3 regions of the Telluria sp. ZT3P25 genome follow, and region 1 is predicted to be linked to each of the others. Evidence: predicted binding sites of a transcription regulator. Region 1 holds the regulator's gene; each other region holds the start of a gene.
What was found. The regulator sigma-54, encoded in region 1, starts transcription at its own class of promoters, with help from an activator protein. The targets are predictions, from matches to a motif close to TGGCANGNAANCTGCTTT.
Positions count from the first base shown of each region.

Region 2: AC56LY_RS19080 (PEP-CTERM sorting domain-containing protein) is a predicted target of sigma-54. The motif match lies at 3,322-3,339, and genes of this name have one in related genera.
Region 3: AC56LY_RS08565 (PEP-CTERM sorting domain-containing protein) is a predicted target of sigma-54. The motif match lies at 1,075-1,092, and genes of this name have one in related genera.

Region 1 is NZ_JCASIJ010000002.1:779,692-784,849, reverse strand. Features, by position in the region: gene AC56LY_RS22120 (enoyl-CoA hydratase/isomerase family protein) at 1-551, opposite strand, end outside; gene hpf (ribosome hibernation-promoting factor, HPF/YfiA family) at 650-1,006, opposite strand; gene AC56LY_RS22110 (RNA polymerase factor sigma-54) at 1,081-2,568, opposite strand; gene lptB (LPS export ABC transporter ATP-binding protein) at 2,583-3,338, opposite strand; gene lptA (lipopolysaccharide transport periplasmic protein LptA) at 3,335-3,883, opposite strand; gene lptC (LPS export ABC transporter periplasmic protein LptC) at 3,929-4,534, opposite strand; gene AC56LY_RS22090 (KdsC family phosphatase) at 4,540-5,076, opposite strand; gene AC56LY_RS22085 (KpsF/GutQ family sugar-phosphate isomerase) at 5,076-5,158, opposite strand, start outside.
Region 2 is NZ_JCASIJ010000002.1:126,970-132,127, forward strand. Features, by position in the region: gene AC56LY_RS19065 (UvrD-helicase domain-containing protein) at 1-929, opposite strand, end outside; gene AC56LY_RS19070 (SRPBCC family protein) at 1,148-1,633, shown strand; gene AC56LY_RS19075 (dihydrolipoyl dehydrogenase) at 1,664-3,103, opposite strand; gene AC56LY_RS19080 (PEP-CTERM sorting domain-containing protein) at 3,373-3,972, shown strand; gene AC56LY_RS19085 (primosomal protein N') at 3,969-5,158, opposite strand, start outside.
Region 3 is NZ_JCASIJ010000001.1:1,895,398-1,900,555, forward strand. Features, by position in the region: gene AC56LY_RS08560 (ATP-binding response regulator) at 1-1,021, shown strand, start outside; gene AC56LY_RS08565 (PEP-CTERM sorting domain-containing protein) at 1,171-1,692, shown strand; gene AC56LY_RS08570 (c-type cytochrome) at 1,729-2,142, opposite strand; gene AC56LY_RS08575 (response regulator transcription factor) at 2,145-2,684, opposite strand; gene AC56LY_RS08580 (ATP-binding protein) at 2,671-4,020, opposite strand; gene AC56LY_RS08585 (SURF1 family protein) at 4,072-4,893, opposite strand; gene cyoD (cytochrome o ubiquinol oxidase subunit IV) at 4,902-5,158, opposite strand, start outside.

The DNA.
Region 1 (5,158 bases):
ACATACAGCGCGTCGGCCGCGCCGATCGTCAAGCCGGTCAAGCCCAGGAACATCCCCAATTGCCCCGGCGCGTGCGACAGAAAATGGCTGCCGCCGACATCGGGGAACAGGCCGATATTCACCTCGGGCATCGCCATCTTGGTGCGCTCGGTGACGATGCGCAGGCCGCAATCGGGGCCGCCCTGCGCGATGCCCATGCCCCCGCCCATGACCACGCCATCCATCAGCGCGATATACGGTTTCGGATAAAAATGGATCAGGTGATTCAGCGCGTATTCTTCGGTGAAGAAATCCTCGAGCAGTGCGCTGCCGCCTTGCGGCGAGGCGTTGCCGACCTCGTGGAAGAAGCGGATATCGCCGCCCGCGCACAGTGCTTTTTCGCTGCTGCTGGTGATCACGACCGCATCGACGGCAGCGTCACGCTGCCAGTCGAGCAGGATCGCGGTCAGCGCGCGCACCATGTCCAGTGACAGCGAATTGAGCGCCTTGGGACGGTCTAGCGTGATGATGCCGGTGCGGTTGGCGATGCGGGTCAGGACGTGTTCGGACATGGCGTGATCCATCGAAAGGAAACACGTATTTTACCGGCAGCGGGATGCAAAAAGGGCGTCCCGAAAAGACGCCCCTGGCGGTGGTGACCTGCGCTCGATCAGGCGACAGCGACGTCGGCTTCGTCGACGTCCAGGCGTTTGATCGCTGTGCGGTTATGGTCTTTGAGCATCTGCTTGTGCTTCAGGATTTGTCGATCCAGTTTATCCATCAACATGTCGATCGCGGCATACAGGTCTTGCGCGACGCTCGCCACGTGCAGGGTCTTGCCCGACACCTGGACATTGATTTCAGCTTTTTGCCTTTTTTCTTTTTCAGTGAGGTTATCGACGGCCAGGAAGACGTGGGTATCTATGACTTGATCGAAATGGCGAATAATGCGTTCCAGCTTATTCTGAACGTATTCACGGATGGCAGGGGTTACTTCGAGATGGTGACCACTGATGGTGAGGTTCATACACACTCCTTTGAAGATGTCACGTCGCTTGCACCACACAGGAGCTGAAGGCACAGACTGTATGAGCGGCGTTGTTACAAGGCTTTGCGGAGACTGACGGGGGGGATCTTGAGCGCTTCACGGTATTTTGCGACCGTCCTGCGCGCAATGACCATGCCTTGTTCCCCGAGCATTTCCGCGATCTTGCTGTCGGATAATGGATTCTTAGGGTCTTCTGCTCCTGTCAATTGTGCGATGAGCGCACGGATTGCCGTTGAGGATGCTTCGCCTCCCGCTTCGGTGGCAACGTGGCTGCCGAAGAAATACTTCAACTCGAACATGCCGTGCGGGGTCAGCATGTATTTCTGGGTTGTGACACGAGAGATGGTGCTCTCGTGCAGACCTAGTGTATCAGCTATCTCGCGCAAAACAAGGGGCCGCATGGCAACCGCGCCGTGGCTGAAAAAGTTGCGCTGGCGCTCGACAATCGCCTCGGCCACACGCAGAATCGTGTCGAAACGCTGGCGCATGTTCTTGATGAGCCACTTCGCCTCTTGCATCTGCGCGCCCATCTGGCTCTCGCTGCGGCCCTGCTTGAGCATCGTGGCGTACAGGCTGTTCACGCGCAGGCGCGGCATCACGTCCGGGTTCAGCGTGACCGCCCAGCCATTCTTCGCGCGCCGCACGATCACGTCCGGCACCACGTAATCCGACACGTTCGACGCGAACGCGGCGCCCGGATGCGGATTGCACTGGCGGACCACAGCCTGCACTTCGCGCAGGTCTTCGTCGTCGCAATCGAGCGCTTTTTTCAGCTTGCTGTATTCGCGCTGCGCGAACCAGGTCAGGTAGCCTTCGACGATCTTCAGCGCCATGCGGCGCGTGACCATCGGCACGCCCGGCATGCGCCGGATCTGCAGCGCCAGGCATTCGGCCGCGCTGCGCGCGCCCACGCCCACCGGGTCCATGCTCTGCACCATCGCCAGCGCGCAGCGCAGTTCGTCGAGATCGACCTCGAGTTCTTCGGGCAGCCGCGAGTGGATGTCGTCGAGCGGCTCGTCCAGGTAACCGTTGTCGTCGAGCGCGTCGATCACCAGTTCGGCCAGTGCGCGATCGCGGGTCGAGAGCAGCGTTTCGCGCACCTGTTCCATCAGGTGTTCGCGCAGCGTGATGGCGCACGCCTCCAGCTGCGGGCGGCCGTCTTCGTCGTCGCTGCTGCTACTGCTGCCGGACGACGCGCCGCTGCCTTCGCTCCACTCGTTGTCGGGCCGGTCGCCATCGACCGCGCCGCCTTCAGCGCCCTCGCCTTCGGCCGGCGCGCTGCCTTCACCTTCGGCCTGCTGGCCCGGCGCCGGTGGCGCCTCGCCGGATGCCGGCGCATTGTTGATGGCCCCATCGGCCAGCAAGCGCACCGAATGATCGAGCGGATCGTCGAGCCTTTCGAGCAGCGGGTTATCGCCCAGTATCTGCTCGATCTCCTGGTGCAGTTCGAGCGTCGACAGCTGCAGCAACCGGATCGATTGCTGCAGCTGTGGCGTGAGCGCCAGGTGCTGCGAAGTGCGGAGCTGAAGGGACTGTTTCATCAATTGGTCATGGCTTACATGCGGAAATGTTCACCAAGGTACACGCGGCGCACCGACTCGTCGGCGATGATATCGTCGGGACGGCCGGATGCGAGCACCGCGCCCTGATTGATGATGTAGGCGCGGTCGCAGATGCCAAGCGTCTCGCGCACATTATGGTCGGTGATCAGGACGCCGATCTTGCGCTCCTTGAGGAAGCGCACGATGCGCTGGATCTCGATCACGGCGATCGGGTCGACACCGGCAAAGGGTTCATCGAGCAGCACGAAGCGCGGATTGGTGGCCAGTGCGCGTGCGATCTCCACGCGGCGCCGCTCGCCGCCCGACAGCGACAGCGCCGGGTTCTCGCGCAGCTTTTCGATCTGCAGGTCGGCCAGCAAGTTGTCGAGCCGCTCGCCGATCTGCGCTTTGGTCAGCGACTTGCCGTCGACCTTCTGCAGTTCGAGCACGGCGCGGATGTTTTCTTCCACCGTCAGCTTGCGAAACACCGACGCTTCCTGCGGCAGATACGACAGGCCGAGCACCGCGCGGCGATGGATCGGCAGGCTGGTGATGTCGGTGCCGTTGATGCTGATCGAGCCGGCATCCGACGGCACCAGGCCGACGATCATGTAGAACGAGGTGGTCTTGCCGGCGCCGTTCGGGCCCAGCAAACCCACCACCTCGCCGCATTCGACGTCGAGCGACACGTCGCGCACGACCAGGCGCTTGCCATAGCTTTTCTGCAGGCCCTTGACGACCAGCGTGCTGCGATCGTTCAGCTCCGTCATTGCGTGCCTCCGGCCGGCGTACGCTTGGGCGCCAGGATCAGCGTGCCACGTCCGCCGCCAACCTTGCTTTCGCCGCTGACGTCATTGCGCACGGCGACGACTTCCTTGCGGTTGTCGTACGAGATGAACGGGCCAGTCATCTGGTTGGTCATCCGGTCGTTTTCGAGTTCCTTGACGACCGCGTTCGAGTACAGGCGCACCAGCTCCGAACGTTCATCGTATTCGATGCGTTCGGCCTGACCCTCGACCCACAGGTTCGGGCCGCCGTCGCGCTTCTGCCGGAACGTGGCAGGCTTGCCGTTGGCCGCGGTGAGCGTCACGCTCATATAGCCTTCGGGCGTATCCCTGACCACGGCGCGCTCGGCCTTGACCAGCAACGTGCCGCGGGTCAGGATCACGTTGCCGGTAAAGGTGCGAACGCCCGCGACGCCATCGAGGTCGCCGTTGTCGTATTCAAGTGCCGCCTGCTTGAGCGAGTCGGCCTTTTCGGCCATGGCGGTCAAGGAAAGGAGTGAAAAGAAAGCGGCAGCGAAGAGTTTTTTCATGATGGTGCTGGTCCTGGGTTAGCACGCGCGCATGGCTGATGGCCTTCAGCGCTGGCGTGGCGGATAGACGATACGGCCGCGGCCGGACAATTTCATCTGCATTGTCGCGTTGTTGGCCACCAGGCCGACGGCCTTGAGGGTGGACGCGCCAAGCTCCATGTCGATCGGCTGGTCGGTCTTGACGATTTCTTCGTCGGGCAATACGGTCATGGCCGACGTGCGCACGCGCAGCGCTTCGCTGGCGGGCGTTTTGGGGCGCTGCAGATCGACGTCGCCGAACAGTTCGACACGGTGTTCTTCGTGGAAGATGCGCGCGCTCTTGGCCACCACCGTCATCGGCGGACGGCCCGGTTCGATGCCGCGCATGAGCGGCTGGTCGACGTTCGACACGTCCCCTTGCGGGATGTGGGCCAGGCGCTTGCCCGACACCACGTAGCTCGGCTGGCCGTTGGGCGTCATTCGCACAAACGAAAAGTTCTCGACGATGTAATCCGGCTCGTCGGGCGGGCCGCCCAGTTGCGCATCGATCTCGGTCCCCTGCATCAGCTGCAGCAGCCAGAAGCTGCCGAAGGCGAAGAATACGCCGATCACGATCATCGCCAGCAGATTCCAGCGATGCGCGGTGCGTTTGTTGGAGGCGATGGTGGCCATGGCGCTCAGGCGAAATACGGCGCGAGCGCCTGGTCATAGGTGCCCTGCGCGCGCATGACGAGGTCGCAGATCTCGCGCACCGCGCCACGGCCGCCACCGTTCTTCGTCACGTAATGCGCGCGGTGCTGCACGTCCGGATGGCCCGACGGCACCGCGACGGCAAAGCCGACGCGCGCGAACAGCGGCAGGTCGATCACGTCGTCACCGATATAGCCGCATTGGTCGGCAGTAAAGCCGGTGGCCTCCAGCAGATTGGCAAAGCCGATGCGCTTGTCGTGGTTGCCCTGGTAGACATGCGAGATGCCCAGGTCGGCGGCGCGCCGCACGACGATCGGCGACAGGCGCGCGCTGATGATCGCGGTCTGCACGCCGGATTTATTGAGCATCTGGATGCCCAGGCCGTCGAGCACATTGAAGGTCTTGGTCACTTCGCCATCGGGGCCGTAGGTCAGGCTGCCGTCGGTGAGCACACCGTCGACGTCGAAGATCATGACCTTGATGCGCGCGGCGCGCTCGATGTGAGCCAATACAGGAATAGTCATCAAATCACCTTTGCACGGGTCAGGTCGTGGATGTGCAGCGCGCCGACCAGCTGGCCCGCTTCATCGATCACGAGCATCTGGT
Region 2 (5,158 bases), 650 kb from region 1:
CACAGCGACTTCTCGAAGATTTTCGGGTTGTTGCCGATCACGGCATTGGCCGCCTGCAGGATGCGCGTGGTAGAGCGGTAGTTCTGCTCGAGCTTGATCACGCGCAGGTCGGGGAAATCGACCTGCAGCGTTTTCAGGTTTTCGACGGAAGCGCCGCGCCAGGCATAGATCGCCTGGTCGTCGTCGCCCACGGCGGTAAACATCGGCTTCTTGCCCAGGCCCGTCACCAGGAGCTTGACCAGCTCGTACTGGCAGGTGTTGGTGTCCTGGTATTCGTCCATCAACAGGTAACGCAGGCGGCGTTGCCAGCGGTCGCGGATCGGCTCGTTGTTGCGGAACAGTTCTACCGGCAAGCGGATCAGGTCATCGAAGTCGACTGCCTGGTAGGCCTGCAGCGTGGCCACATAGCTGCGGTAGACGCGCCCGGCCTGCGCCTCGTCTTCGTCGCGCGCGGCGTTGATCGCGTCTTCCGGGTCGACCAGGCCGTTCTTCCACAGCGAAATCGTGTTCTGGATGCGGCGGATTTCCTGTTTATCGGTGCTCAGCGCCAGATCGGACACGATCGTGTAGCAATCGTCGCTGTCCATGATCGAAAACTTGTCCTTCAGCCCCACCCCGGCCGCTTCCTGGCGCAGGATGCGCACGCCCAGCGAGTGGAAGGTGGACACGGTCAGTTGCTTGGCCTGCTTCGGCTGCTTGAGCAGCTTGGCAATACGCTCCTGCATCTCGAGCGCCGCCTTGTTGGTAAAGGTCAGCGCGGCAATGGTGCGCGGATCGTAGCCGCAGTGCTCGATCATGTAGGCGATCTTTTGCGTGATCACGCGCGTCTTGCCGGAGCCGGCGCCAGCGAGCACCAGGCAAGGGCCGTCCAGGTACAGCGCGGCTTCGCTCTGCGGCCCGTTGAGGCCGAACTTTGGTGCGTTTGACATGGGGAAGTTTTCGGTGGGACAGAGAGCGATTGTAACAATCTGGCGGGTGCAGCGGGCGATGGCGCGTTGCAGGCTACGCCGGATTGCAACAAGCCGCTGCCAGGGTTTGCTTACCGGCACGCTCCTGCGAGTCAGCCGGGGATCGGGTACCATGCGACCTTTGCAGCGCGCGACGCCACGCGCTACGCTGACGCCCTATTTTTCTGGAAATTTGCCCCATGAAATTCGAACATCTCGTCGAAATCAACGATCCGATGAACCCGCTTCTCGACACGCTCAGCCGCGAGCAGCTGTGGCACGGCCTGGTGCTGCGCGCCGAGCAGCCGAAACTGTTCATTCCGCACCTGGACACCTGCGAAATTCTTGAGCGCGATGCCGGCATCATGCGCCGCCGCCTGACCTTCGGCAAGCTGGTGATCGAAGACACGGTAACCTTGACCCCGCTGCAAGAAGTGCATTACGACGTGCCGGCCCAGGGCGACATCGCCGCCTCGACGCTGCGCATGGTCATCGAAGCGCCCACCAGCGCCATGCTGCTGGTGCGCTTCTGCTACGACGACGGCATGGGCGAACACGTCGACCAGGCCAATGCGATGTACGACGAATTCAAGAAGTCGGCCTACGAAGAAGCCGACATCGACACGGTACGCATCCTGCGTCAGCTGGCCGGTCAGGGCAAGCTGGCCACCACCCTGCTCAACTGATCCGGCGGTCCGGCGATCCGGCGGCGCGGTTTAGAGACCCGGCTGGGTTTCGGCTGCGAAGGTGGTGCTCTCGCCCTGCGACAGGTTGGTCGCCAGGTCGCGCAGCGCCGTGCGCACGCCCTCTTCGATCACCGGATGATAGAACGGCATCTCCAGCATCTGGTCGACCGTCAACCGCATCTGGCATGCCCATGACAGCAGGTGCGCCAGGTGCTCGGCGCGCGGCGCGATCATCTCGGCGCCCAGGAACAGGCGCGAGCCGTATTCGGCATACACCCGCAGCATCCCCTTGTTCTGCAACATGACGCGGCTGCGGCCCTGGTTCTCGAACGACACGCTGCCCACGGCGAACTTGCGTTGCCCGCCCGCGCACAATTCCCGATAGCTCTTGCCCAACGTGGCGATATTCGGCTCGGTGAAGGCCACCGCGATCGGCGTGCGGCGCAGACCCGGGCGCACGTCGGGGTAGCGGCCCGCATTGTCGCCGGCGATCTTGCCGTGATCGGCCGCGTCGTGCAGCAACGGACGCTCGTCGTTGGCGTCGCCCGCGATAAAGATATGGCTGGTGCCGCACTGCATGGTGCGCGTATCGAAGGTCGGGATGCCGTCGGCGCCCCGCTCCAGGCCGGTCAGTTCCAGACCCAGGTCATGCACGTTCGGCGTGCGCCCGGCCGCCATCAGCACGTACTGGAAGCGTTCGCTGCTTTCCTCGCCCAGCGCATCGCGCACGCGCAAGACCACCTCGTCGCCCTCCTGCTCTGCACCCATGATCTGGCTCTGAAACGCGATGTCGACTTCTTCGCCCAGCACGTGCGCCGCGCAGCGCAGCACTTCGGGGTCGCTGATATTGGCGATGGAGCCGCCGCGCGCGTAGAAACGCACGCGCACGCCCAGACGGCTCAGGGCCTGGCCCAGTTCGAGGCCGATCACGCCGGTGCCGATCACGGCCACCGAGGCCGGCAGGTCGTTCCAGTAGAACACGTCGTCGCTGGTAACGATGCCGGGGCCGACGTTCTCGAGCTGCGGCAGGCGCAGCGGTGTCGAGCCGGTGGCGATGACGACGCGCCCGGCGTGGATTTCGGTATGGTCGTCGACCTGCAGCGTGCACGGACCGGTAAAGCGCGCATGGCCCTGCAGGCGGTCCTGGGCGGGTATGGCTTCCACGGCCTCGAGCACGAAACCGACGAAACGGTCGCGTTCGCGCTGGACGCGCGCCATCACGGCCGGACCATCGATCCGCACTTCGCCGGCATGCACGCCAAACGGAGCGGACGAGTGCAGCGTGTGCGCCACCTCGGCCGCGGCGATCAGGAGCTTGCTTGGCATGCAGCCGACCCGGGCGCAGGTGGTGCCGTAGTGCGCGCCCTCGATGACCACGGTGCGCGCGCCCTGCGCCTTGGCCGCGCGATAGGCCGTCATGCCGGCGGTGCCGGTGCCGATGACGGCGACATCCACGTTCAGTTGTTTCATGGGGCTCTTTCGCTGTGTCTTCGCAATTAACAGGCAAAACGATACGCTATTTCACGTGCGCAGGTGGCGTTTCAGGCGGGACGCCACGCCAGCGCGCCCCGGCATTGCAACCAACAGTGCAGAAAACGATGTCGACCACTTTTACAGATTCCGAACGCCAATTTATATTGCTTTAATTTTTCCCAACGGAATCAACAAGATGGATGAGTTCTTCACTGCGGCACGGTATTTGCATACACCTCGGGCTCAACCCCAACCCAGGAGATGTCATGTCACTCGCTTCGCTGAACAAATTGCTTGTTAGCCTGTCGCTGTTCGCTTGCTCATCCGTGTTTGCCGCACCGCTGGTCGTCAACGTGGCGGGCATTACCAGTTTTGGGGAATACGGCGACGCCAGCAACACAGTGCTGAGCTATAACGTCGGCGCCAATTCGATCATCACCAGCGTCTCCTTTTCGGCCAACCTGACCGCCTTCTCGCCGAGCTGGTTGTCCGAACTGACCCTCTCGTTCGAAAACGCCGACCAGACCGATGGCGTGTTCTTCAACCCCGGTTTCAATGATGACAGCCCGGGCACCGCCACGTATAACGGTTTCGCCGACCTGGTCGACCTGGACCTGAGTTTCGCTGTCGGCGCCGACGGCATCCTGCGCCTGGAATTCTTTGAAGGGTTCGATGATTTCGATGGCCCGGACGGCATCTGGAACTTCGGCACCATCACGTTTGGCGTGGAAACAGTCGGCGGTGAAGTGCCACCGGGTGAAGTGCCTGAACCGGCCACCGGCCTGCTGCTGGGCGCCGGCCTGGGCATGATGGGCTATGCCAGCCGTCGGCGCCAGGCAGCGCGCAAGGCTGCCAGCGCAGCTTAAATATCGAGCGGGTCGACTTCGAGCGACCACTTCACACGGGCCTTCATGGCCCGCAACGCTTCCATCCACTCGCGCAGGAACGCCTGCAAGGCCGGGCGCGAGCTGGACTCCACCAGCAACTGGGCGCGGTCCATATTGTGCACGCGCGTCATCGTCATCGGGATCGGGTCGTTGATCAGGATGCCGTCATGCGCCAGGCAGTCGCGCGCGGTCTCCAGAAATGCAATCGCAATCGGCAGCTCGCGCGCTTCGGCCCGCAGCAAGGCCTGGTACATGTACGGCGGCAGCCCCGCTTCACGCCGTTCGTCGAGCAACTGGCCGGCAAAGCGCTCGTAATCGTGGCGCATCACCGCGCCGTACAGCGGATGCTGCACGTAGCGCGTCTGCACCAGCACCTCGGACGGCGCGCCGGCACGCCCTGCCCGCCCCGCCACCTGCATCAACTGCGCGAACAGGCGCTCGCTGGCGCGGTAGTCCTGCGAGAACAGCGCCGTATCCGGGTTCAGGATGCCCACCAGCGTGAGCTTCTTGAAGTCGTGGCCCTTGGCGACCATCTGGGTGCCGATCAGGATATCCACCTCGCCCCGGTGCACGCTGTCGAACGCCGCCTGCGCGCTGCCCTTCAGGCGCGTGGAGTCGGCATCGATGCGCAGGATGCGCGCCTCGGGGAACATCGCCCGCAAGCCCTCTTCGACGCGCTGCGTGCCCCGGCCCAGCGGCTGGATGTCGACGTTGCCGCAGGTAGGGCACGAGCGCGGGATGCGCAGCTCCAGGCTGCAGTGGTGGCAGCGCAGCCGGTTCTCGGGCTTGTGCAGCACCATGAAGGCGGTGCAGCGCGTGCAGTCGCTGATCCAGCCGCACGCGTCGCACGAAATCACGGGGGCGTAGCCGCGCCGGTTCAGGAACAGCAGTGACTGCTCACCGCGCTCCAGGCGCAGGCGCAGCGCGGCGACCATCTCGGCGGTCAGGCCGTCGCGCCCGCGATCGCGCTCCATGTCGATCAGGCGCACGCGCGGCAGCACGGCATCCTGCACGGCGCGCTCGCGCAGGTCGAGCCTTGTATAGCGCCCCGAGCGGGCGTGGTGCCACGATTCGAGCGACGGCGTGGCCGAGCCCAGCACGATCGGAATGCCCAGCTGGTGCGCGCGCCAGACGGCCAGGTCGCGCGCCGAATAGCGCAGGCCTT
Region 3 (5,158 bases), on a different contig from region 1:
GCTGGCCCGCGCCGCCGGCATCATTCTGCGCCAGGGCCTGCAACTGACGCGGCTGGTCGACGACCTGCTCGATGCGTCCCGCATCCACTCGGCCAAACTGACACTGCAGGTCGCGCCGGCCGACCTGCGCGATGTGATCGGCAGCGCGCTGGAAACCAGCGGGCCGATGATCGAACAATCGACAGCCAACTTTCAGCTGACGCTGCCGCCGCAGCCGATTCCGGTGCAGGTCGACAGCACGCGCATTGCCCAATGCGTGTCGAACCTGCTGCACAATGCCTTCAAGTTCACGGCCAGCCACGGCAACATCGGGTTGGACGTCAGCACCGGGCTTGACGGCATGGCCCGCATCCGGGTCACCGACAACGGCCGCGGCATTTCGCCCGACATGCTGCCCCGCCTGTTTGACATGTTCACGCAGGAAGGCCGCAGCGGCAACGACGGCAATAGCGGCCTGGGCATCGGCCTGGCGCTCACGCGCGACCTGGTCGAACGTCACGGCGGCACGCTCAGCGCCCATAGCGACGGGCCGGGCCGCGGCGCAGTGTTCGAGATCGCGCTGCCCCTGAACACCGACGTCCAGGCGACAGCGATCGCCGCGCCGTCGCCGACGGCCGTCGACGCGTCGCAGAAGGCGCCATCGGTGCTGGTGGTGGACGACAATGTGGATGCGGCCGAACTGTTGCAGGCGCTGCTCGGATTGCACGGCTTCGCTGTGCAGATCGCCCATACCGGCGCCGCCGCCCTGGCCGCACTGGCACAGCAGCGCTATCAGGTCCTGCTGCTCGACATCGGCTTGCCCGACATGACCGGCTATGAGGTCGCCATCGCTGCCCGCGCGCAGGGTCTGCTCGACGACACGACCTTCATCGTCGCACTGACCGGCTGGAGCGACGCCGAGTCACGCCAGCGCTCGGTCGATGCGCGCATCGACCATCATCTCAACAAGCCGGTACAGATGGAAGCGTTGTTGAGCCTTTTCGATACGCGAACGCTGTCGACTAATCTTACAGTTGTATGACACAAATCAAGGTCGATTAATTTAAGTACTTGTTGGTATTGAGGATTTTGAACAGGCACGGTCCGTGCTTATCGCATATTGCAACAGCAATGCTCGCAATTCGATGTCACATGCATGTTCATCCATCCCTGAATACAACGGAGTGCTCTGTGAAACTGATCAAAAGCTTGAGAAATGTCGCCCTTGCCACCATGCTGTTTTCCGCTGGCGTGGCCAATGCAGCGCTGTACCAGTTTCAGCTGACCGGAGATTACACGGCAAGCTGGCAAATGGACTCCACAGTCGACCCGGATTTCAGCTTTGATGGGTTCCTGTTCTCGGTCTACGATGTCGAAGGAAACTTTCCCGGATCGCTTGCTAACCTCGCAGACCTGACGTTCTACAATGCCGATGCGGGCGGTGGATTCGAGATCATCGATTTCCTCGGCGAGCAGGTGCTGCTCGTGACTGACGGTCGACAGTTATACACCGGTCCTGAAGGAAGTCCGACTTTTCTCCTGGGCGCGTTCGCGCTCAGCGAATTCGAGGGTGTCGGCAGCTACATGCTGACCGTGACTGACCTGGATGCCCTTCCAGGGCCAGGTGAAGTGCCTGAACCGGCAACGGCGGCGCTGCTGCTCGGCGGCTTGGGCGTCCTGCTTGCATCGCGCAAGCAGCGCCAGGCCAAATAATCTGCCTGTCGGCAAGGCTGCGCTGAACCAGCCTTGCTATCGTTTCGGCGCTGGCGCTGGCGGCATGGCCGCCATGCCCTGCGTGCGCAGGTAGGCCACGATCTCGCCCGCCTGCTTCTCGCTCATGAAGCTGAGAAAACGCATCTTGTTCCCTGGTACGACCTTTTCGCTGTCGCGAATGAACGCAACCAGTTTCTGCTCGTCCCAGGCGAATCCCGCGCTCCTGAGCGCCGGCGAGTAGGCATATGCCGGCGCGCTGCCGGCCTTGCGGCCGACGATCCCGTTCAATTGCGGGCCAAAGCCATTGCGCGCGCCCGCACCCACTTCGTGACAGTTGGTACAACGCGCGAACAGGCGACGGCCGGCATCGACCTGAGCCTGGGTAGATGCGGCCAGCGCCTCAGCGCCCGGACCCAGCAACAGCGTAAAACCAATGATGAGCGCGCGCATGATCACTTGACCCGCTGCTTCTCGAGCTTGCGCGCGAGCGTGCGGCGATGCATGCCCAGCCGGCGCGCCGCCTCGGAGATATTGAAATCGGTCTCGGCCAGCACCGCATGGATGCGTTCCCACTCGAGCGTCTTGATCGACGTCGACCGGTTGGTCACCTCGATCTCGGCGCTGCCGGCAATGTGCCCGAACGCCGCTTCGATATCGTCGGCGTCCGACGGTTTGGCCAGGTACTGGACGGCGCCCAGCTTGATCGCTTCGACCGCGGTCGCGATGCTGGCAAAGCCCGTCAGCACGACGATGAGCATGTCCGGGTCGTGCTCGTGCAGCAGTTGCACGCAGGCCAGGCCCGAGGTCTGCCCCTTGAGCTTCAGGTCGACCACGGCGTAGCCGGGATTGTGCTGCGCCAGGATGGCAGCGGCTTCATCGTGGCCGGTGGCGCCCAGCACGCGGTAGCCGCGCCGTTCGAACGAACGGCTCAGGGTGCGGGCGAAGGCTTCGTCGTCTTCGATGATGAGCAGCAGCGGCTCAGGGTTCGGCATCGTTCAGTTCCTCTTCCAGTTCAATGGCCGACATCGGCAGCCGCAGCATCACCACGGCGCCGCCCTCCGGCCGGTTGGTCGCCGTCACCGTGCCGCCGAGTTTACGCACGACGTTCACGGCCAGGAACAACCCCAGGCCACCACCGGGTTTGCCCTTGGTGGACTGGTACGGTTTGCCAAATTGCGCCAGCATGCTGGGCGCAAAGCCGGGACCGCGGTCGAGCACGGACAGCACCAGCGTGCGCTCGTCGATGTGCGCATCGAAACAGACCCAGTCGGGCGACGCTTCCAGCGCATTGTCGAGCAGGTTGTCGACCGTCTGGCGCAGCGCCGAGTCGCTCGCCACCGGCCAGTCGTCGGCAATACGATTATTGTACGTGAAAGCGCGCACCGGGCGGCTGGCCTGCCAGCGTTCGACCAGTCCATCGAGAAAGCCCCGCACCGTCGTGCGTTCGGCCGATTCGCCACGCGCTTCGCCGGCCGAGAGCAGGATGCCGCTGACGATCGACTTGCAGCGCTTGAGCTGGGTCTGCATCTCGGTCAGTTCGCCCAGCAGTTCGGGGTCGTCACGAAACGCCGGCATGCGCTTCCAGTCACCCAGGATCACCGACACGGTCGACAGCGGCGTGCCCAGTTCATGTGCGGCGCCGCTGGCCAGCAGGCCCATGCGCACGATGTGTTCTTCTTCGGTCGCGCTCTGACGCAGCGCTGCCAGCTGGGTCGCCTTGTCGCGCACATTGTTCGAGATGCGCGAGACGAACAGCACCAGCAGCGCGGCATTGAGCGCAAAGCAGACCAGCAGACCCTGGACGTACAGGCTGCCGATGCCGCGCTCGTGATCGAACGGCAGCGCAAGCGGTTCGGCAAACGCCGCCAGGCCCGCCATGCAGGTGATCGTGATGGCGACGATGCTCCAGGTCCACAGTACGTCGAGCAGCACGGCTGAGACGATCACCTGCAGCAGATAGAGAAAGGCAAAGGGATTGGTGGTGCCGCCGGACAGATACAGCAGCACGGTCAGGCTCGAGACATCGACCAGAATGGCCAGGAACATCTCGCCGTTCGAGACCGGCCGCCGTTCGTGCCAGCGCAGGTGGCTGGCGATATTGAAAGCGATCAGGCACGAGAGGACCTGCAGCATGTGCACCAGCGGCAGCGCGATCCCGAACAGCACGATTGCCGCCGCGATGGTCGTGACCTGGCCGATGACGGCGATCCAGCGCAGCTCGATCAGCTGCAGCATGTTCTTGTGGCCGGCGGCAAATTCCACGTTCGCGGCCGCCGCCGACGGCGACGTGCGCGCCGCCCGGGCGAAGAAATCCAGCGGAGATTGCATCGAAACCCGTTCGTTCAATGCCCCATTCGCGGCAATGCGGTCGGGGCGTCTTTAATCGTTGGCGTCGCGCGAGCGCTTCGCCTCGTAGCGGGCCACCCACCACCAGGCTGCGGCCACCATGAGGGCGAGAGCATACCAAGTCAGCGCGTAGACGAGGTGATTATTTGGGAACGAGATGACGGTCAGGCCGCCGACGGCGCGCTCGGGGGCGCCTGCCGGATCCTGGTTCTTGCCGGCGTCGACGAAAAACGGCGCCGTGCGGGCCGCGTCGAAGCCGCGCGCGGCGCTCAAGGCGAGGACGTCGCGCGAATACCAGCGGTTGCCGGCCGGGTCGTTGTCGCGCAGGAAGCCGCCTTTGGGTTCGCTGATGCGCAGCAGACCGGTCAGCTTGACAGGCTCGCCCGGGGCGGCGCAGGCGTCAGGCCCGGCCGTGCGCGCCGGGAAGCGCGTGGCGATATCGCCCGATGACGGGATGAAACCGCGATTGACAAACACGATGTGGCCCTCGTCCGTGCAGAACGGCGTGAGCAGCCAGAAGCCCGCGCCCAGCTCGGACAAGGCCTGGACGGGTGCTTTAAATGGGTAAAGATAGTGACCCGACAGGGCAACGGCCCGGTATTCGTCGGATTCTTTGGAAATCTGCGGCCACTGCGCCACCGGAGGAAGCGCAGCAGGCGCCGCATGAACGCGTGCATCGACGCGTTCGATCAGGTCCAGTTTCCATTGCAGGCGAAACACCTGCCAGGTCCCCAGCGCTGCAAACAGCACGAGCAGCAGCAAGGCCAGCACCGCCACCAGGCGTCGCACGAAAGGCGAGCGCCGTGGCGGGGGCTGATCCTGCGCCGAGGGGGTCGGCGGCTGCTGCGCGTGCATCACCACTGTCAGGTCATGTCGGAGGTGTTTTCAGCACCCATGCCCGGCATCATGTTGGTGTTCATGTGGTGCATGACCCAGATCGAGCCCGACATCACGATGATCAACAGCACCAGGGTCAGAACCAGCGCCATCATGTTCCAGCCGCCTTCCGCCTTCGAATTCAGGTGAAGGAAGTAGATCATCTGGACGATCAGCTGAACCGCGGCGAAGCCGAGGATGACCCAGCGGGTCGTTTCCGGCGCCAGCACGTTGCCCATCACCA